DNA from 3 places in the Sphingomonas aliaeris genome. Region 2 is predicted to be linked to each of the others. Evidence: predicted binding sites of a transcription regulator. Region 2 holds the regulator's gene; each other region holds the start of a gene.

Region 1 (7,417 bases), on a different replicon from region 2:
AAGTCGATCGCTTGGCCGAACTTGTGCCAGCTATAGCGAGCACCGTAGCTCGCGTTCATGGGCCGGATCGTATTGGTGATGCGGGCATCGAAGGTCCGACGCAGCAAAGCGCTGACGCTCGAGACCGTGGCGCCGCCGTTATCGACGATGCGGTCACTCGCTTCGCCGGTGTGCGCCAGCGCGCACGGGTTGAAAACCGATGCCGGAGTGATCGCGAAGGTCGAGAAATCCCGACCGTTGATGCGAAGCGGACCGGCCTCGAAGTCAGCGCCGAGCGCGAGCAGGTCGCGGACCGTTGCCTCCGCCTCGGCTTGGTTGGCGGGCGCCCGGGTAAGGACCGCACCCGTACGAACTTCGATCGCAAACGGCTCCGGCGCTCCGGCTGCGTTTAGCCCCATCGCACAGAGTTGTATCGCCTTCGCTGCAATACTCGCCGGAAGCACTGATGATGTCCCGCCATTGACCACTCGGAACGGACAGCCAAGAAACGAAATGGGCATCCATATTAACAGCTTAGGTAATGGCGGACGTGGCAACAATGTCTATCTTGGAGTGGATTAAAGGGGGATCTGGAGCGGATGAAGTCTTGCCTTGCCCTAGGTCGCTTCGCCATTCTATGCCGCTCAATAATTGGATGAAGGCGATCCTGCTTCAAAGCCGAAGACGACACGTCATGACGAGGTCGAGACCGTGCGAGCCATGTTCCGTGAGTTCGAGGTGACCATACCGGAAAATCGCAGATGAGGTTCCGTGCGCTATTAGGCGGGCTTTTCTTCATCGTGGCGGTCGCACACTGGCATGGATCATTAGCCTTTCGGAGCGTTGCGACAGGTCCGAATGGCCAATCCTGCCCAAGCGCGAGCGACGCTCGGTTCTGCGCCGCGGTAATCGGCCTCGCTGCAGCCTTTCGCGACCCCATTTTGCAGCCGAACCACGGCAACATCCTCCCGCCGCCGCAGACACCGGGAGCAATCGATCCCGCTATTACACAGGCGACGATTGATACGACCGTTTGTCGCCCTGGCTATGCCGGCAGGGCCCGGCCAGCGCTCGGGATCTCTGCTCCGTTCAAGCGGCGCCTGATGAATCTTCAATATCCCGGGCAGCGCATGGCCGACTACGAACTCGACCATCTAATCCCGATCTCCATCGGCGGCGCGCCCTTCGACAGGCGCAATCTCTGGCTTCAGCCCCGCCGGGGGCGGGCCAATGCCGCCGACAAGAACAAGCTCGCCTACGTCTTGTGGCGATTGGTGTGCGAACACCGCCTACCGCTGCGGACCGCACAGCAGGCGATAAGCCGTGACTGGACGCAGGCCTATGCCACCTATGCGACGCGCGAGAACGTGGCGCGGTACCATTTCCGCTCCCACGAAACCCTATCCGATCCGTCGCGCGTCGCATCTGCCGACGATTTCGACTTCCAGAAAAAGGAGTGATCGATGCCACAGAATATCGCCGAATTCCGTATCATCGGGAGGATCGGGAAAATCACGACCCGTGAGCGGGTGACCTATGTCAGCGTCGCCGCCAACTACAATCGTCGAGATGGAGACGATTGGAAGAAAGACACTTATTGGAACAGTGTCGTCTGCTTCTCGAATGTAGCGCAGCAGACCGAAGCGGCAGCGAAAGGAGACCTGGTGCACGTCACCGGCCGCGTCCGGGAGCGCAGCCATGGTGAAGCCAATGACGTCTCGTACCGCACGGAGCTGATCGCCGACACGTTTTCGGTGCTCGCGAAGAGCGACGGCGAGGAAAGTTGACCATGACCGTGAGCGGCTTTCGGAACCGTATAGGTACCGTCTCCCCGCTATCGCTACCGCATGCCGTTCTGGCGGACCAAATCGCCCACTTCAGCGGCGCGCTCTCCGCGAGCGGCGTGAAGCCCGCATTTGTTGCGGACAGCCGAATAATGATCTCATCCTCATCATACAGGCAACTTTCTCCTTTCGTTCCGATGTCGGATGACTCAGAGTCTCCTCATGCCGATCCGTCCGGAACATCGTTGGCTATATCCGATCGATTGGCCCGAGATCAGCAGGATCGTCCGCTTCAAGCGTGCGGGCGGGCGTTGCGAGCACTGCCAGCGACCTCATGGCCGTCGCGTCGCGCAGCTCGCTGGCACGGCAGGGGTGTGGTGGGACGCCGAGATTCGCGCCTGGCGCGACGGTACCGGTCGGCGGCTCCGACAGCCACCCTCGTTCGTTCCGCTCGATGCGATCCGCATGACCCGCAGACCCGTCTATCTCGCTACCGCTCACCTCAACCACGACCCGACGTTCAGCGGACCGCGATGGCGCAACCTCGCTGCGCTGTGCCCCCGGTGCCATATGATCCACGACGCTCCGGAACATCGTCGACGTCGATGGTGGAATGCCTTTCGTCGGCGTGCGCTGGGCGACCTTTTTACCGGCCGCTACACCTAACGTCGCTTCGACTGTGGCCGCTTCCGAAATGCGCGCACCGCCCGTTCGTGCTTTCGAGTAGTTTGTGTTCCAACCAGTGGAGTCGGGGGAGGGCGGACCGCAACGGCGCCCTCGTTCTTCAGCAGGGCACCAGCAACCATCTTGTTTCCTCGTGTCTCGTCAGCCTGCGCTCGGCAGGAGAGGGGAGGTTGCCGTCTGGATGTTTGGTACTGTCCGGAGGCTCCATTGCTCGATTTCCACCAAACCCACGGAACAATGGCGATGGCGCGACTTCCGCTTGATGCCTCGTCTCGCGCTCAGGCCATCGTCGAGCAGCTCGGCGGGGTGTGGCACGGAACGCGCGGCGAGTGCCGCTGTCCCGCACATGATGATTCAACACCGAGCCTCTCCGTCCGGCTCGGCGATACGGCGATCCTCTTCCACTGTTTCGCTGGCTGTACGCCCATCGAGGTCATGAAGGCCCTTCAGCGCAAACGGCTTCACGATCGCAGCGCCGTCGTGATGCCGACAGACAAGCCCAAGCGTGACATGGGGGCGTTGGCTGTTCGCCTGTGGCGAGCAAGCCGGCCGATCGGCGGCACGCTTGCCGAGGAGTACCTTAGGGCTCGGGGGCTTTCGCCGCCCTTTTCGAAGGCCTTGCGCTTCAACCCGGAAACCATCTTGGGCGCCGGCAGCGCCAGACGGGTCATGCCCGCGCTTATCGCGGCTGTCGAAAGCGATCTCGGCATCGTCGCTGTCCAGCGAACCTTTCTCCACCCGACAAACGTGCTGCAGAAGCCGATCCCCAAGCCAAAGGCCGCCTTGGGTCCGCTCGGGGTAGCTGCGATCCGACTGGCTCCGGCGACGGATGAACTCGGTCTTGCGGAGGGTGTCGAGGACGCGCTTTCGGCGATGGCGTGGTTCGGTACACCGACATGGGCGCTCGGCGGCGTTGAGCGGCTTGCCTTCGTTGCGATCCCTGAAAAGGTGCGGCGTGTCATCGTCTACGGTGATCGAGGCCGAGCCGCGGAGCGACTGCTGGAGAAAGCGCGTGAACACCTGACCGCGAACGGTCGCGAGCTCGTCAGCCGGGTGCCGGAAAACCAAGACGACTGGAACGATGCGTGGCGAGCACGTCTGCGGCTCGCAAGCAATCCGACGATGGAGATGCGGAATTGAAGCAACAGGCGCCCGCCTAGACCAGCGCTCCGCTGTAACCGTTCGCTCCGCTCGGACACATTGGCAATCTTCAGCGACGACTTGCTGCGCCAGAGTCCGTTTGCGACTTGACCAATCAGACTCAACGCTGGAACATAAAGGGAACAGCCCGAGTCTAGATTACCATGCCTGCCGCTATCCAACATCTACCCGCGACCATAGCTCAGCTGCGGACGATCGCGACGCCGATCACCGATTACCGCGTCCTGCCGTTCGGCATCGAGCAGCTCGATCAGCGACTCGGGGGAGGGGGGCTTCGGGCAGGTGCATTGCACGAGGCGACGGCGCTCAGCGCTTCGCTGGCCGACGACGCGGCGGTGACGCTCTTCCTGGCCGGCATCGCCGCGCGGGAGGCGGCGGCCCTGGGAGGACCCGTGCTGTGGGCGAGCTGTCGCACCGATCTTTATGCGCCTGGACTGGCGCAAGCGGGACTGCCGGCGGCGAACGTTCTCCACGCGCAACCCCATGACGACGCGGCGCTGCTCGCCGTCGTCGAGGATGCGGTGCGCGATGGCACGCCCTCGGCCATCGTCGCGGAGGTCGGCAAGGTGTCGATGGTCGCCACCAGGCGGCTGCAGCTCGTGGCTGCCGATGCCGATATGCCGGTGCTGCTGCTTCGACGCAGGCGATCTCGGGAGCGTGATCCGCTGGATGAGCCGTCCGCGGCGTGGACGCGCTGGCGGGTCGGCAGCGCACCGTCGGCAGGGCTCGGCGTCGCGGGCGTCGGACGGTCGCGCTGGCTTGTCGAACTCGCCCGTCAGCGCGGGGGCGAACCTTTTTCCCTGATCGTGGAGGGTAGCGATGGGACGGGTCGTCTCGCTGTTCCTGCCGCACTTGGCCGTCGAGCGGTTGAGACGGCAGGAACGGTCCGCGTCGCGGCAGCCTGACCGCGCGCCGCTCGAACTCCCCGTCGACGACGATCCGGGCGCATGCTCCGTCCCGCGCGGCGGCGGCTGGCGGCCGGGCGCGCGTTGGGCGCGCAGCATGCCGACCCGTTCCGACGTGGAAGCCGACATCGCGGCGCTACCCACGCACGCGCGGCCGCCGATGCGCGAGCTAGGGGCGCCGCTCCGAAGCCGCGGACCACCCGTTCAAAGGACGCGGCGCGTCGACACGAACCGTGGCTTTGATCCCCGTGACCGCCGTCGCGCACGCGCCGTTGGCTCTGATCGACAAGGTCGGTCGGCGCGAGGAGGTGGTTGCCGCCTGCCCGGCAGCGGTCGGTCTCGGCATCCACGTCGGCATGGCCGCCACCCACGCGCGGGCGCTCGTGTCCGATCTCGACTTCCGCCCCGCGGAGCCCGCCGCCGACGCCGTGCTGCTCGACCGGCTGGCGCTGCTCGCGGTGCGGCGCTGGTCGCCGATCGCCGCCGTGTCGCCGCACGACGGACTGTGGCTCGATCTCGCCGGCTGCGATCACCTGCACGGCGGCGAGGAGCGCTTCTGCCGGCGGCTGCTCGCTTTCTGCGGTCGCGCGGGCTTCACCGGACGGGTCGCGGTCGCCGAGACGCCCGGCGCCGCTCATGCCCTCGCGCGATACGGGCGGGCGGATCTGATCCGTGTCGAGGCGGGGGGCACGGCCGCCGCGATCGCGCCGCTGCCGGTTGCTGCGCTACGGCTCTCGCCCTCCGCGCTGGAAGCCGCGCGCAAGTTCGGCTTCGAGCGGATTGCGGACCTGCTGCCGGTCGCACGCGGGCCGCTGGCTAGGCGCCTCGGTCTCGCGGCGATCACGCGGCTCGATCAGGCGCTCGGCGCGGTGGCCGAGCCGATCACGCCGCGTGACGACCCGGAGGTGCCGATGGCCGAACGGCGGCTGCTCGAACCGATTGGCACGGCGGAGGCAATCGAGCAGGTCATGGCCGATCTGCTTGCGGATCTCGCCGAGGTTCTTCAACGGCGGGGTCTCGGCGCCCGGTCGCTGCGCCTCGTCGGGCTGCGCGTCGACGGTGGCGAGCAGGTGGTGGCGATCGGAACGTCCCGGCCGACGCGCGAGGTCTCGCACCTTCTTCGCCTGATGAAGCTGCGCATCGAGCGGATCGATCCTGGCATGGGACTGGAGCAGTTCCGGCTTGTCGCGCCGCATACCGAGCCGCTCGATGCGGTCGACTTGGGCGCGGTCCTCGCCGGCGACACGCTCGTGCGCGATCCCGCCCGGCTGGTCGACGTCGTCGCCGGACGGATTGGCGCGCGTTCAGTTTACCGGCACGCTCCCGTCGACAGCCATGTGCCGGAACGGGCCGTCACCCGCTCCGACCCGGTGATGGTGCCCGGAACATGGCCCGACTGGCAACGTCCCATCCGCCTGTTCGCGCGTCCCGAGCCGCTGGCGCGGGTGATCGCGCTGCTGCCCGACCAACCGCCGCGTCGCTTCGAGTGGCGGGGGCGGACGCACGCGATCATCGCCGGCGACGGACCCGAGCGCATCCATGGCGAGTGGTGGCGCCGCGATGCTGAGGTCTGGGCGGTGCGGGACTATTACCGCGTCGAGGACGAGCACGGCGGCCGCTACTGGGTGTTCCGCCGCGGCGATGCGGTCGTGGAGGCGACCGGCGATCTCAGCTGGTGGATCCACGGCGTGTTCGCATGACCGACTATGTCGAGCTGCAAATGCTCACCCACTTCTCGCTGCTCCGGGGCGCGTCCAGCCCGGAGGAGCTGTTCGCGGCTGCCGCGCTCCTCGGCTACCCCGCGCTCGGCGTTGGCGACATCGGCACCGTCGCGGGCGTGGTCCGCGCCTGGGAGGCGCAGAAGGCGACCGGCGTGCGCTCGATTGCGGGCGCGCGGGTCGATCTCTCCTGCGGCCGGCGACTGCTCCTCTATCCGACCGATCGTCCCGCCTGGTCGCGGCTCACACGGCTCCTCACCGTAGGCAAGAAGCGGGCAGGGAAGGGCGGGTGCCTTCTCCACTGGCACGATCTCGCGCCCTGGTCAGAGGGGCTGATTGCCATCCTGCTGCCGCACGAGGCGGATGACGAGAACCGTGCCGCGCTCGCCGACCTGAAGACGGTGTTCGGCCGGCGTGGCTACATGGCGCTGTTTCAACGACGGCGACCGAACGACGCGGTCCGTATAGATGCCCTGGCCCGCCAGGCCGGCGAGGCGGGCGTCCGCGCCGTCGTGACCGGCGACGTGCTCTACCACGCGCCCGAGGTTCGCTTGCTTCAGGACGTGGTGACGGCGGTGCGCGAGAAGTGTACGGTTGACGAGCTGGGCTACCGGCGTGAGGTCAACGCCGACCGCGCGCTGAAGCCGCCGTCCGAGATGGTGCGGCGGTTCAGGGCCTATCCCGACGCGCTGCGGGCCAGCGTCGACATCGCCCGCGCCTGCACCTTCGATCTCGGTGAACTCGCCTACCAGTATCCACACGAGCGGCTGGTCGAGGGGCTGACGGCGCAGGAGGCGCTCGAGAAGCTGGCGAACGAGGCGGTCGCCCGCATGTTCGATGGCGCGGTGCCGGCCGCCTATGTCAATCAGATCGCGCACGAGCTGCGGCTCATCGGCGAGCTCGGCTATGCGCCCTACTTCCTCACTGTTTACGCCATCGTCCGCGAGGCGCGCCGCCGCGGCATCCTGTGCCAGGGGCGCGGATCGGCGGCGAACAGCTGCGTCTGCTTCGTGCTCGAGGTCACCTCGATCGATCCGATCAAGCACGAGCTGCTGTTCGAGCGGTTCGTGTCGGGCGAGCGCCGCGAGCCGCCCGACATCGACGTCGACTTCGAGCACGAGCGGCGTGAGGAGATCATCCAGTGGATCTACGAGACCTACGGCCGTGACCGCTCGGCGCTGACCGC
Region 2 (7,417 bases):
ACCGGGTTCGACTTCAGCACGACATGTTCGAGCACGACATCGTCCTGGATGATCGACACCGGCTGCGATGCGCCGAGGTAGAAATCGATATTGCCGAGACCACGAATGTAGAAACGCGGGAAGATGCGTCCGGTCGTGCTTTCGGCATATAGGCCGGGCACGCGACCGGCGAGCGACAGGATGTCCTCGCCGCCCGACTGGATCGTACGCAGCGCTTCGCCCCCGACGACCGCGACCGATACCGGCACGCGCTGCAGGTTCTCGCTACGGCGCTCCGCGGTCACGACGATCTCGCCGATTTCCTCGCCCGCGCCGTCGCCTGAAGTCTGCGCGACGGGTGCCGCCCCCGCGTCCTGCGCAAAGGCCGCTGCCGGGATCATCATCGCGCCGATTGCCGTGCCGACCAGCAAGGCGGATTTCGCGAAAGTCGTGTTCAACATCATGTGTCCTTGGATAAAAATTCGATTCGACCGCGTCCTTCACGTGCGGCGACGGGCTTCCCGGTAAATCCGGATGCCCTCGTCTCGTCACATGCTTTCGGCCGATCCCCGCCCGCGACCGGCGCCTATGATCCGATTGAGACCGAATCGTGACACCGGTCGTTCCGGCTTGCGAATTGCCGCGGTGTGTGACGTCTTGGACACACTTCAGAAACAATTGATCGCAGGGTCTTAGCCTGTTTTCCGAACACCCCCTGTCGCCACGACTAGGTTCGTGACACTGGTTCATCGATGCACCCCACCCTCCTCCCCGTTGCCGAAGCCCAGACGCGGCTGTTCGCGCTCGCCCGCCCGCTCTCGACCGAAACCGTGCCGTTGGCCGGGGCCGCGGGGCGCTGGACCGCGGAGGCCGTGGACGCGAACCGTACGCAGCCGGACAGCGATCTCTCCGCAATGGACGGATACGCCATCCGTCATGCGGACCTGCCAGGGCCATTCGCGCTGATCGGCGAGAGCGCCGCGGGGCACGCCTTCAGCGGCACCGTCGGGCTGGGGCAGACCACCCGCATCTTCACGGGGGCCGCGATGCCCGGCGGGACCGATTGCGTCCTTGTACAGGAAGATGCGGAACGCCAAGATCTCACGATCCGGCTGTCAGGCGAAGGACCGCCGCGCGTCGGCAGCAACGTCCGCCCGCGCGGGCTGGATTTCTCGACCGGTGACGCCCTGATCGAGAAGGGCCAACGCCTCACACCGGCCGGCCTCGCCCTCGCCGCGATCGCCGGACACGCGACCCTGCCCGTCGCGCGCCGCCTGACGGTCGCGATCGCCGCGACCGGCGACGAGCTCGCGCCGCCCGGCACGCAGGACCCGGGCAAGTTGCCCGAAACCAACGGCCTCATGATCGCCGCGATGCTTCGCGACTTGCCGGTCGAGATCGTCGACCTCGGCATCATACCGGACGACCTGCCGACGATGACTGCCGCCTTCGCCGCCGTCCGCGCCGACATATTGGTCACGACGGGCGGCGCGTCGGTCGGCGATCACGACCTCGTCCGCCCGGCGCTGTCGGCGGCAGGCGGGTCGATCGATTTCTGGCGCATCGCCTTGCGTCCGGGCAAGCCGATGATGGCCGGGCGGCTGGGCGATGCCGTCGTCCTGGGCCTGCCGGGCAATCCGGTCTCCGCATTCGTGACCGCGCACCTGTTCCTTCGCCCGCTGATCGCCGCCATGTCCGGCGCGACCGATCCGCTGCCGCGGCCCTTCCCCGCACGGCTCGGCGAACCGATCCGCGCGAACGACCACCGGCAGGACTATCTGCGCGCCGAATTGCGTGACGGACTGGTCTTCGCATCGACGGTGCAGGACAGTTCGATGCTGCGGACGCTCGCCCGCGCGAACTGCCTTCTCGTCCGCGATCCGCATGCGGCGGCCGGCCAGATCGGCGATGCGGTGGAGATCCTGCCGATCGCTTGACTTCCCTACAAGTGTTCCATAAAAGTTCCGCGTCTGTTCTGACGGAGGAACGCGAATGCTCACGCGTAAGCAGCATGAACTTATCTGCTTCATCAACGATCGGCTCGAGGAGTCCGGTGTCTCGCCCTCGTTCGAGGAGATGAAGGAGGCGCTCGATCTGAAGTCGAAGTCCGGCGTCCACCGCCTGATCAGCGCTCTGGAGGAACGCAAGTTCATCCGCCGCTTGCCGAACCGCGCCCGCGCGCTCGAGGTATTGAAGATGCCGGAGCGCGGCGAGGTCACCGCAAAGGTCAAGCTGGAAACAGCCGAGCCGTCGAACCTCCGTCCGCTGCCGCAGCCCGCTAACGACGTGATCGAAATCCCGCTGCACGGCCGGATCGCCGCCGGTGTGCCGATCGAGGCATTCGAGGGCAGCGCGATGCTGGCCGTGCCTGCCGCCCTGCTCGGCGGCGGCGAGCATTATGCGCTGGAGGTTTCGGGGGATTCGATGGTCGAGGCCGGGATTCTCGACGGCGACTATGCGCTGATCCGCCGTGCCGACACCGCGCGTGACGGCGAGATCGTCGTCGCTTTGATCGAGGATAGCGAGGCGACGCTGAAATACTTCCGCCGCGAAGGCGCTATGATCCGGCTGGATCCCGCAAACCGCGCCTATGATCCGCAGCGTTACGCCCCGCAGCAGGTTCGCGTGCAGGGTAAGCTCGCCGGTCTGCTCCGCCGCTATGTCTGAAATCCTGCGCTCCGGGGACCGGTATCCGCCACGGATGCCGGTCCCCGGTTTGCATCACCGTGACGACCTTTTGCCGCGACAGGGTGATCGCGACCCCACCCGTTTCCGAAAGCGCTGGCCGGTCCAGCTTCAGCCATCGGGGTTTGCACGGTCCCGGCAAGCGCCGTTCGCTGACCACGATGTCCGCCGTCGCGCAGGCCGCGACAAGCTCCTGCACCGGCATCAGGTAGATGCTGCGAGTTGCGAGTATCCGCCATGTGCGGCCTCCCGCCGTCCGGTCGATCGCGCATAGGTCCCGGTTGCATCGCGCATCCCGCTGTTCCGACAGGAGAAGCGGCACGCCATCCATGCCGCCATTCTCGGCCAACATGCTCGACGTATAGTCGCCGGCCCGGTCTCGCAACATGGCCAGCCCGCCGTTCGTCATGCGCACCGCAAGATGTCGCCCGTCGCCCGTGACCAGAAGATCCGGCGCCGGTGTCGCCAGCGCCCAGACGAGCCCCGCCCCAAGCGGTATCACGCCCAGACGCCGCCACCGCGTCCGCCACAATGCGATCCACAATCCACCGATCACCATCGCGGCAAACGCCCCGCCCGGCATCGCCGGAAGTGCGGCAACCGAACCCGGCGCTTCAGCGGTCGTCCGCGCGATCCACAGCAACACGGCCAATGCCTTGCCCGTCAGCCACCAGAACGGTGCGCCAAGACCAACCGCATCGAACGCAAGGGCGAGCGCTTCGAGCGGCATGATGACGAACGTCGTCAGCGGGATCGCCACGATATTCGCCGCCACGCCGTACAATCCCGCCTTGTGGAAATGGTACAGGCCAATCGGCAGCAACGCGATCTCGACCGCGAGCCCTGTCACCACCAGCGCCCCGATCGCGCGCGCGAACCGTCTCCATCGCGCCTCTTCGCGCGCGGATATCAACGCCTTCACCCCCGGATGCTCGTTCAGAGCGACGATCGCGGTGATCGCGGCGAACGACAATTGGAAGCTCGGCCCCGCCAGCGCTTCCGGCCACATCAGCAGCACGACGACGGCTCCCGCCGCGATCAGCCGCAGCGTCATCGCCTCCCGCCCCATCGCCAGCGCAACCAGCACCAGCAACGCCGCGACGCACGACCGGATCGTCGGCACCTGCGATCCGGTCAGCAACGTATAGCCGATCGCCGCCCCTGCCCCGGCCGCCGCGGCGATCAACGGCAGCCTGAACCGCAAGGCGAGCCAGGGGCTGAGTGCCAGCAGGCGCAGGACGATCATCATCGTCGCCGCCACCACCGCCGTGATATGCAAGCCGCTGACCGACAACAGGTGCGCCAGCCCGGAGCGGCGCATTGTCTCCGCGTCCGCCTCCGAGATCGCGCCCTCGTCCCCTGTCGCCAGTGCGCTCGCGATCCCGCCTGCGCTTCCGCCGAGACTGTGCTCAATATGCTCCGACAGCCGCTGCCTGAGTCCCGGACCATTGCTGTCACCGCCCGAGAGTATGCGAACCGGTGCGAACCCGCGCCCGGTGCCACTGATCCGGTCGAACCACGCCACGCGGGCATAATCATAGGCGCCCGGCACGGCGGGTTGCGGCGGCGGCATCAATCGCGCCCTCAATGCGATGATCGAACCGGTCGAAAGACCCGCGGGGACATCGGCCAGTGCCAGATTGACCCGAATAAACGCGGGCAACACTGTCAACCGGGCGCGGACACGCGAACCGCTCGCGCCCGCATCGATCACCCGCGTCGGTGCCAGCCGCAATCGCACCAGTTCGCGCGCCGGAAGCGGCTCCAGCCGTTCCACTTTCGCTTCGAACGCCACGATCGTCGGCCGCGTCAGAACAGCGCCGCCCGCCCTTTCCGCGCGCGCCCACACCGACGCCAGCCCGATTAGAAACGCCAGTGCCGCGATGAGGACCGCGCGCGATGCACGATCGCCCCGCCCGATCGCCGCCGCGCCCAATGCCACCGCGCCCGCCAGCAACATCGCGACGATCCACGCGGCTTCATCGGGCAAAAGGAACCACGCCGCGATCCCCGCGCCCAGCATCACCGGCAGCCACAGGATCAACTGGTCCCGTTCCGCCTCCAGCCAATCCGCAACGCTGCGGCGCCGTGGAACCCGATGACGCGCGACGATTTGAAGCGGCCATGGTCGCATGCTAGGGGGCTGTGCGGCTGTACTGGCCATCACATTCAAGTCTGGGAGCAAGCGCGGTTGGGCGCAACACAAGAAGCAGGGGCCGCCGATCTGGCGACGCCCCCGGCCAAGAAGGTCGTCACCCGGTTTGCGCCTTCGCCGACCGGTTTCCTGCATATCGGCGGGGCCCGTACGGCGCTGTTCAACTGGCTGTACGCTCGGCACACCGGCGGCGATTTTCTGTTGCGGATCGAGGATACGGATCGCGCGCGCTCGACCCAGCCTGCGATCGACGCGATCCTCGATTCGATGTCGTGGCTCGGTCTCGATTGGGATGGCGAGACGGTCTATCAGTTCGCCCGTGCCACGCGTCATGCGGAGGTCGCCAACGAGCTTCTGGCCGCCGGCAACGCCTATAAATGCTATGCCACGCCCGAGGAACTGACGGCGCTGCGTGAGTCGCAAAAGGCCGCCAAGCAGCCGATGCGCTACGACGGCCGATGGCGCGATCGTGCGCCCGAGGACGCACCCGAAGGTGCGCCTTTCGTCGTCCGCATCAAGGCCCCGAAGGACGGTGCCACGACGATCGACGACAAGGTGCAGGGTCCGGTTACGGTCCAGAATGCCGAACTGGACGATTTCGTCCTGCTGCGTTCGGACGGAACGCCGACCTATATGCTCGCGGTCGTCGTCGACGATCATGACATGGGCGTGACGCACGTCATTCGCGGCGACGATCATCTGAACAACGCGTTTCGTCAGCTTGCGGTCATTCGCGGCATGGGCTGGGAAGAACCGGTCTACGCGCACATTCCGCTGATTCACGGCACGGACGGCGCGAAACTGAGCAAGCGTCACGGCGCGGTCGGGGTCGATTCGTACCGCGACGAACTCGGCATCCTGCCGGAGGCGCTCGGCAACTATCTGCTCCGGCTCGGCTGGGGCCACGGCGATGACGAAGTGATCAGCCGCGACCAGGCGATCGAGTGGTTCGATCTGCCGGGCGTCGGCAAATCGCCGTCTCGCTTCGACCTGAAAAAGCTGGAGAACCTCAACGGCCAGTATATTCGCGAAGCCGATGACGCCCGGCTGGCCGATCTCGTCGCAGGCAAGCTGGACCCCGCGCCTTCGCAGGCGCAGCACGACCTGCTCGTCCGGGCGATGCCGTCGCTGAAGCCCCGCGCGGCGAACCTCAACGAACTGGCCGCCGCTACCGCCTTCCTGTTTGCGGTACGGCCTCTTCCGATCGATCCGGCGGCGGCCGATCTCATAACGGGCAGCGCGCCCGCCATTCTCGCAACTGCACACAGCGCGCTTGACGCGCTGGACGGCTGGGATACGGAGAAACTCGAAGACGCGGTTCGGCATGTTGCCGAACAATCCGGGGTCAAACTCGGCCAGGTTGCGCAGCCCCTGCGGGTCGCTCTGACTGGCAAGAAGACCTCGCCGGGAATTTTCGATGTGCTCGTATTGCTCGGGCGCGAGGAAAGCCTGGCCCGGATCGCCGATCACATGAACGCCTGAACGGGCCCCGCGAGGAAAAGGACGTAGTATGAGCGACACCGCAAAGCTGCCCGCAACCCTGAATGTCGAAGGCAAGGACATCGACTGCGCAGTCATGTCCGGCACCGTCGGCCCCGACGTTATCGACATCCGCAAACTGTATGCCCAGACGGGCAAGTTCACCTACGATCCGGGATTCACCTCGACCGCGTCGTGCGACAGCGCGATCACCTATATCGATGGCGACGAAGGCGTTCTGCTGCACCGCGGCTATCCGATCGGTCAGCTTGCCGAGGATTCGAGCTTCATGGAGGTATCGTACCTCCTGTTGAACGGCGAACTTCCCTCGAAGGACGAACTCGAGGCGTTCAGCCACACGATCAGCCGCCACACGATGCTGCACGAACAGCTTGCGACTTTCTATCGCGGCTTCCGTCGCGACGCGCATCCGATGGCGATCATGTGCGGCGTCGTCGGCGCGCTCAGCGCCTTCTACCATGATTCGACCGACATTACCGATCCGCAGCAGCGCATGATCGCCAGCCATCGCCTGATCGCGAAAATGCCGACGATCGCTGCGATGGCGTACAAGTACAGCGTCGGTCAGCCGTTCCTGTATCCGGACAACAACCTGTCCTACACCGGCAACTTCCTGCGCATGACGTTCGGCGTTCCGGCCGAGGAATATGTCGTCAATCCGATCGTCGAAAAGGCGATGGACCGCATCTTCATCCTGCATGCCGATCACGAACAGAATGCATCCACCTCGACCGTGCGTCTCGCCGGCTCGTCGGGTGCGAACCCGTTCGCCTGCATCGCGGCTGGCATCGCCTGCCTGTGGGGCCCGGCGCATGGCGGCGCGAACGAGGCCGCGCTCAACATGCTGCGCGAAATCGGCACGGTGGACCGCATTCCTGAATATATCGCCCGTGCGAAGGACAAGAACGATCCGTTCCGCCTGATGGGATTCGGCCACCGCGTGTACAAGAATTACGATCCGCGCGCGACCGTGATGCAGCAGACCGTCCGCGAAGTGCTCGGCGAACTGGGCGTGACCGATCCGGTCTTCGACGTCGCGCTGAAGCTCGAGGAAATGGCGCTGAGCGATCCATATTTCGTCGAGAAGAAGCTGTTCCC
Region 3 (7,417 bases), 180 kb from region 2:
CCTCGCGGTAATTGCGGTCGAAGAAGGCGTTGTGCACCGTCTCGCCGTCTTCCAGCGTCACGACACGCAAGATATAGGTTTTGCCGGTGTCGTCTACCACACCGGCCCAAAGTCTGATGCGCCCGTCTTCCTGAACGATCCTGGTCAGCGGGGCGGCCATGACGGTTTCGATCTATTCGACCTTGATGTAGGGTCGCTTGCGGAGAACCTGTTCCTCGAAATAGCGCGTCGTCTTCAATCCCTCACCCCACCGTAACAAAGCTGTCCATAACCCGCTTCCGCCCTGCGGTCTCGAAGTCGATCTCCAGCTTGTTTCCCTCGATTTCGGCGATCGCGCCGTAGCCGAACTTCTGGTGGAAGACGCGCATGCCGATGCTCACGTCGTCGCGGCCCTTGTTGCCGAGGCTGACGGCGCTGGCTCGGGCCTCCACGACGCGCGAGGGTTCGCGGGAGAAGGTTCGGCTGGTGAAGGCGCCGCCGGGTTTGGCCGGGTCTATGCCGGGGGACAGGCCCGCGGCGCGTTGCCAGCCGGGGCCTCGGCCGGTGCCGCGCGCGACATCGGCGAAGGGGTCGGCGCGTTCGGACCAGTTGGCGCGCCACAGGCTTTCGCCGCCGGACATGGTCGTCTCGCTATCGGTATGTTCGGGCGGGAGTTCGCCGACGAAGCGGCTGGGGATCGAGCTGGTCCACTGGCCGTAGATGCGGCGGTTAGCGGCGTGGATGATCGTCGCGCGGCGGCGGGCGCGGGTGATCGCGACGTAGGCGAGGCGGCGCTCCTCCTCCAGGCTGGCGAGGCCGCCTTCGTCCAGCGAGCGTTGCGAGGGGAACAGCCCTTCTTCCCAGCCGACGAGGAAGACGGTGTCATATTCCAGCCCCTTCGCGGCGTGGATCGTCATGATCGTGACCTTGGGGTCCTCGGCATTGCTCTCGTTATCCATGACGAGGCTGACATGTTCGAGGAACGCGCCGAGGTTTTCATATTCCTCCATCGCGCGGACGAGTTCGGTGAGGTTTTCGAGGCGACCGGCGGCTTCGGCGGATTTCTCCGCCTGGTACATGGCGGTATAGCCGCTTTCGTCGAGGATCTGGCGCGCGAGATCGGGGTGCGGCATCTCGCCCGCCATGCTGCGCCATCTGGCCATGTCGCCGACGAGGTTGCCGAGCGAGCGGCGGGCGGCGCCGGTCAGTTCGTCGGTGTCGAGGATGCGCGCGGCGGCGGTGGTGAGCGGAATGCCCTCGGCGCGGGCGAGCTGGTGGACCTTCTGCACCGCCTTGTCGCCAAGGCCGCGTTTGGGGACGTTGACGATGCGTTCGAAGGCGAGGTCGTCCGCCGGCTGCGCGACGACGCGGAGATAGGCGAGCGCGTCGCGGATTTCGGCGCGTTCGTAGAAGCGGAAGCCGCCGACGATGCGGTACGGCATGCCGATCGCGATGAAGCGGTCCTCGAACTCGCGGGTCTGGTGCTGCGCGCGGACGAGGATCGCGACCTCGTCCAGCGACTTGCCGTCGCGCTGCGTCCCCTCGATCTCGTCACCGACGCGGCGCGCCTCCTCCGGCCCGTCCCATACGCCGAGGACCTTGACCTTGTCGCCGACGTCGAGATCGGTCCAGAGCTGCTTGCCGAGGCGCCCGCTATTGTTGGCGATGACGCCGGAGGCTGCGCCCAGGATATGCGGGGTGGAGCGGTAATTCTGTTCGAGCCGGATGACCTTCGCGCCGGGGAAGTCCTTCTCGAATTTCAGGATGTTCTCCACCTGTGCGCCACGCCAGGAATAGATCGACTGGTCGTCGTCGCCGACGCAGCAGATGTTCTTGCGCTCCTGTGCGAGCAGGCGGAGCCAGAGATACTGGACGCTGTTCGTGTCCTGATATTCGTCGACCATGATGTATTTGAAGCGGCGCTGATATTCGGCCAGCACTTCGCGGTCGCGCTTCAGGATGACGAGCATGTGGAGCAGCAGGTCGCCGAAATCGCAGGCGTTTAGCGCGATCAGGCGCGTTTGGTAGTCGGCATACATCTCGCCGCCGCGGCCGTTGGCGTAGAGTTCGCTTTCGCCCGCATCGATGTCGGCGGGCGTGAGGCCCTTATTCTTCCAGCCGTCGATCACCCCGGCGAGCTGGCGCGCGGGCCAGCGTTTCTCGTCGATATCGGCAGCGACGATGAGCTGTTTCAGCAGCCGCATCTGATCGTCTGTGTCGAGGATGGTGAAGTTGGATTGCAGGCCGACGAGTTCTGCGTGGCGGCGGAGCATCTTCGCACCGATCGCGTGGAACGTGCCGAGCCAGGGCATGCCCTCCACCACGTCGCCGACGATGTTGCGGACGCGGTGCTTCATCTCGCGCGCGGCCTTGTTGGTGAAGGTGACGCTGAGGATCTCGGACGGCCAGACGCGCTTCGTCCAGAGCAGGTGCGCGAGCCGGGCGGTGAGCGCGGCGGTCTTGCCCGTGCCCGCGCCGGCGAGAACGAGGACCGGGCCTTCGGTGGTCAGCACGGCCTCCCGCTGGGGCGGGTTCAGCCCGTTGATGTAGGGCGGTTCTTGCTGCGATACTGGGCTGAGCGACATTCGTGAACAGGTAGGGAACGCGGGCGCGGGGGGCAAGCGGATTGGGGATTGCGGAGTCGAACCGGGTGTGGAACAAAGCGGCAACGCTAAGGAGGCCGGTAATGGTGACGGGTGGATGCCGATGCGGCGCGGTGCGATACGAGGCGGACGGGACGCCCGATTATAGCGCGCTGTGCGAATGCAACGAATGCCGCCAGTCGTCGGGGGCGTTCCTGACGGGCTGGGCCTTGTTCCCGATCGAGGCGGTCAGGATCACCGGAACGCCGGCGAGCCACAATTCGTCGGGCGACGTGCAGCGGCAATTCTGCGCGACGTGCGGGACGGGTCTGTTCTTCCTTAGCGACACGGTTTTCCCGGGAAAGATCGACATCCAGACGGCGAGCCTGGACGATATCGAGGCGCTGCCCCCGCAGGCGCGCATCCAGACGGCGGATGCGGCGAAATGGATGGACGAGTTCGAGGCGCTGCCGAAGTTCGCACGCTATCCGAGCTAACGGGTTTCGTCCCGGGCGCGGCTCGGCCGGGCAGGGATGCGCGTGACGGAGCGTTGTGCGCGGCGGATCGGCCATTACAAGACCGTGCTTAGTTCCGGGGAGATCGTGGATGGACCGCCGTGACGTAGTTCGAGCGCTCGGCCTGGGTGGCGCGGCACTGGCGACCGGTATGGCGCGCGCCGCGGTGGCGGAGAGCGCGGTGCAGGACTCGCGCCCGATCGTCAGCCGGGTCGCGCTGATGGACGGGCGGGTGGTGATGGCGCTGACCATCCAGGGTGCCGGACCCTATCTCTTCATGCTGGATACGGGCGCGGTTGTGAGCATCATCGACGATGTGCTGGCGAAATCGTTGAAGCTGGACCAGCGCCGGTCACTCGTCGCCTCGGGAGTCGGCGGGCCCGTGACGATGCCGCTCTATCTGGCGCGCGACGTGGTGTTCGGCGGCGGCGCCCGGCAGCGTGGCGTGGCCTTTGCCGGTCGCGACAGCGGGTTCGGCCCGGACATACGCGGGGCATTGGCGGCGGGGATGCTGACCGGCGCGGACAGCGACCTGGATATCGAGAAGGGCGAGTGGCGGACCTATCCGGGCGGGCGGCCGGACCGGACGGGGTTCTTCCGCATCGGCGACGCGATCAAGACCGACGTGACGGGATCGTCGCAACTGTTCGGCGACGCGACGATCAATGGGCGGCGTTTTCGCTTTCTGCTGGATACCGGCGCGCCGGGGGGCTTTTCGATCAACCGGCGATCGGCGCGCGAGCTGGATCTGTGGAACGACACGCGGCCTTATGCGCCGGTGCGACCCAGCGGGATCGGCGGACAGGACAATCTGGCGCGGCTGGTTCGGAGCGACGTGGTGGAATTCGGCGGCGCGCGGTTCGAACGCCCGCTGGTCATGGTGCGCAACGGAACGACGCGCGACGGCGTGGACGGGATCATCGGGCTGAGCGTGCTGCGGCAGTTCAACCTGTCGACCGAAGTGAAGGCCAGGGCGTTGTGGGTGCAGAGACATGCCAGTCCGGAACCGCTGAGGGACCGTTACGGCCTGTCGGGGCTGTGGCTGAGCGGCGAGCGCGACCAGGTGACGATCGCCGATGTCGGGACGGGCAGTCCGGCGGCGGCGGCGGGGCTGAAGATCGGAGATCACATCACGGGCGCGCCGTTTCCCGCGCTGTTGCGCACGCTGTCCGGACCGCCGGGGACGGAGATCAGCTTGCAGATCGACCGCGGCGGGACGCCCGCGACCGTGCGAGTCGCCCTGGCGCCGTATCTGTAGCGAAGCCGTATCTGTAGCGAAGTCGGGCCGACAGACGGGTTTCCGGAATTCCTGCGGTATTTTTCTGCATCGAGGCGCGCTAACGGTCCGGCACAAAATCGGATCGGCTGGAGGATGCGGATGGACGTAGTGGATCGATGGCATGCCTATGTGAAGAGCGGCGACCCGGCGGCGCTGGAGGCGCTGATCGGTGAGGATTGCGTGTTCCATTCGCCCGCCGTGCATACGCCGCAGATCGGTCGCGTGCTGACAGTGCGGTATCTGACCGCGGCGATGCTGGTGCTGAAACGACCCGATTTCAGATATGTGGGCGAATGGCGCGCGGAGCGATCGGCTGTGCTGGAGTTCATGCTGTCGATCGACGGGATCCAGATCGACGGGATCGACATGATCAGTTGGGATGCGGATGGGCGGATCACCGAGTTCAAGGTGATGATGCGGCCGTTAAAGGCATTGAACACGATCCTGCCGCTGATGGCGTCGCGCCTGACCAACGGGTGAAACGCACCGGCGCGGGACGGCCACGCGATCGTCACGGAACCGTCATCAACGTGTAACGTAGCCCGGCAAAGGCGGGGCCATCATGCCAACACACGTTATAGCGGCTGAAGAGCCGGCCCCCGCTGCGTTTGCGTCCGTGCCAATCACGCCGACGGGGTTGGCGACAGTCCCCGCGCATGGCGGGTTCGATCGACCGATCTCCCCGACCGCGCGGATCCTGTTCATGATCGCTTTGGTCGGCGGCTTCGCCTATGCCGGGTTCAGCGTGTTCGTGGACACGCGGCAGGTGGGCGAAAGCCTGGCGCTGGGCGTGTTCGCCTTTCTCGGCCTCGCGCTGCTGATCGCGTTGGGGTTCGAATTCGTCAACGGATTCCACGACACCGCCAACGCCGTCGCGACGGTGATCTACACCAATGCGATGCCGGCGCATCTGGCGGTGATCTGGTCGGGCTTCTTCAACTTTCTCGGTGTGATGCTGTCGTCGGGCGCGGTGGCCTATTCGATCATCACGTTGTTGCCGGTGGCGCTGATCCTGAACGTGGGGAGCGCGGCCGGGTTCGCGATGATCTTCTCGCTGCTGCTGGCCGCGGTGCTGTGGAATCTGGCGACCTGGTATGTCGGTCTGCCGAACAGTTCGAGCCACACGCTGATCGGATCGATCCTGGGCGTGGGCGTGGCGAACCAGTTGCTGTCGGGCGGCGGGGCCGGGGGAACAACCGGGCTGGATTGGGCGCAGGTGCAGAAGGTGATGACCGGGCTGTGGATGGCGCCGCTGATCGGCTTCGTCGCCGCTTTGATCTTCCTCTTTGTGATGAAGCGCGTGGTGCGCAAGCCCGCTTTGTATGCGCCGCCGGTCGAGGGCGAGCCGCCGCCCAGGGGCATTCGCGCATTGCTGATCTTTACCTGCACCGCGGTCAGCTTCGCGCATGGCGGGAATGACGGGCAGAAGGGCATGGGGCTGATCATGCTGATCCTGATTGGGTGCGCGCCGACCGCCTATGCGTTGAATCGCACGCTGCCGAGCGCGGCGACGCCGGCCTTCATTCAGGCGGCGAACGGCGCGGCGGCGACGTTCGATGCCAAATCCGGCGGGCTGGATGTCGCGCCGGCCGAGGCGCGCGGCGTGCTGACGACGGCGTTGCAGGCGAAGACGGTCGACGATCCGCGCGTCTATGGCGCGGTGGAAACGGTGTCGCGCGATCTGGCGGCGCGGGTCGGCAGCTATGGCGCGCTGAGCAATGTGCCCGCAGGCGTCGCATCGAACGTGCGGAACGACATGTATCTGGTGCTGGATACGACGCGGCTGATGACCAAGGCGAAGACCGCCAGCGCGCACTTTTCCGAGCCCGAACTGAAGGGGATCGAGGCGTATCAGACGATGCTGGAAAGCGGCACGCGGTTCATTCCTCTCTGGGTGAAAATCAGCGTCGCGCTCGCACTGGGGTTGGGCACGATGGTCGGCTGGAAGCGGATCGTGGTCACGGTCGGCGAGAAGATCGGCAAGAGCCACATGACCTACGGCATGGGCGCATCGGCGGAAATCGTCGCGGCCTCCGTGATCCTGGCGGCGGAGCGGTTCGGCCTGCCAGTGTCCACGACGCATATCCTGACCTCCGCCGTGGCCGGTTCGTCGGTCGCCAACGGGCAGGGACTGCAGGGGCGGACGATCCGCAACATGGCGCTGGCCTGGGTGATGACGCTGCCGGCGGCGATGCTGCTGTCGGGCGGGTTGTATTGGGGGTTGCTGACGGCGGTTCGGGTGTTCGGCTGGTAGGGTTGGTTGCGAGCCGGGGGTGCGGGGGCTCGCGGGGGCTAGGCTCTCTCGCAGCGGCACTTGAACGAGGCCTCAATTCTATCTGCATAACCCCCACCGTTCGTTTCGAGCGAAGTTGAGAAACTTGGGGACGGTCGTGTGGGGCGGTTTCTCGACTTCGCTCGAAACGAACGGTGGGTTGGGGAGGGCGCTAGCGGCTTGACGGAGCGGTCTGTGGTTCCTGCTTTGGATAAGCCCAGACAATCGTCATTCCCGCGCAGGCGGGAATCCATAGTCACCGAGGTTACGGCGCCTTTCGAACCGGCAGCCGTTATGGATCCCCGCCTTCGCGGGGATGACGGTGGTTTTGAGGCTGGCGGTGGGTCATCCGGGGATGACCGTGGTTTGAGGCTGGCGGTAAGCCATCCGGCGAGCCGGTGGTTGGGGCAGGTGCTTCGACAGGCTCAGCACGAACGGGGTGGGGGGTAAAGACTCCTGAGCATCGGTCGTGTCGGCTTAGCAGCGCGTGGATCCTATCGACCACCGGACCGTCCGAGCCCCAACGCGTCACGCTCCTGAACAACGCGCGGCTTTCGACAATCGCGGCGGGAGCGGTATGGAGGCGGGATGAGTGCATCATTCAGCCACGCCCCGACGCCCGGACATCGCCGCATCCTGACCGCGAGCCTGATCGGGACGTCGGTCGAATTCTACGATTTCTACATCTACGCAACTGCGGCGGCTTTGGTGTTCGGGCCGCTATTTTTCCCCGCAGAAAGCGCGTCGGCGCAGACGATGTTGTCCTATGCCAGCTTCGGCCTGGCCTTTT

What was found. Region 2 encodes LexA, which represses DNA repair genes until DNA is damaged. Its sites were predicted from a motif close to GTTCCNCNCTTGTTCT; they were not measured.
Positions count from the first base shown of each region.
Region 1: the regulator LexA is predicted to act here: its motif matches at 3,717-3,732, upstream of H5J25_RS19925 (ImuA family protein).
Region 3: the regulator LexA is predicted to act here: its motif matches at 2,568-2,583, upstream of H5J25_RS08645 (ATP-dependent helicase).

Region 1 covers NZ_CP061037.1:39,962-47,378, reverse strand. Annotated here, with positions in the region: gene H5J25_RS19950 (muramidase) at 1-398, opposite strand, end outside; gene H5J25_RS19945 (hypothetical protein) at 921-1,439, shown strand; gene H5J25_RS19940 (single-stranded DNA-binding protein) at 1,443-1,766, shown strand; gene H5J25_RS19935 (hypothetical protein) at 1,986-2,429, shown strand; gene H5J25_RS19930 (DUF7146 domain-containing protein) at 2,655-3,587, shown strand; gene H5J25_RS19925 (ImuA family protein) at 3,752-4,513, shown strand; gene H5J25_RS19920 (DNA polymerase Y family protein) at 4,762-6,213, shown strand; gene H5J25_RS19915 (error-prone DNA polymerase) at 6,210-7,417, shown strand, end outside.
Region 2 covers NZ_CP061035.1:1,642,676-1,650,092, reverse strand. Annotated here, with positions in the region: gene H5J25_RS07810 (TonB-dependent receptor) at 1-440, opposite strand, end outside; gene H5J25_RS07805 (molybdopterin molybdotransferase MoeA) at 732-1,916, shown strand; gene lexA (transcriptional repressor LexA) at 1,972-2,646, shown strand; gene H5J25_RS07795 (ComEC/Rec2 family competence protein) at 2,537-4,798, opposite strand; gene gltX (glutamate--tRNA ligase) at 4,856-6,301, shown strand; gene H5J25_RS07785 (citrate synthase) at 6,330-7,417, shown strand, end outside.
Region 3 covers NZ_CP061035.1:1,824,896-1,832,312, forward strand. Annotated here, with positions in the region: gene H5J25_RS08640 (hypothetical protein) at 1-160, opposite strand, end outside; gene H5J25_RS08645 (ATP-dependent helicase) at 243-2,564, opposite strand; gene H5J25_RS08650 (GFA family protein) at 2,666-3,058, shown strand; gene H5J25_RS08655 (aspartyl protease family protein) at 3,168-4,334, shown strand; gene H5J25_RS08660 (nuclear transport factor 2 family protein) at 4,455-4,835, shown strand; gene H5J25_RS08665 (inorganic phosphate transporter) at 5,059-6,609, shown strand; gene H5J25_RS08670 (MFS transporter) at 7,216-7,417, shown strand, end outside.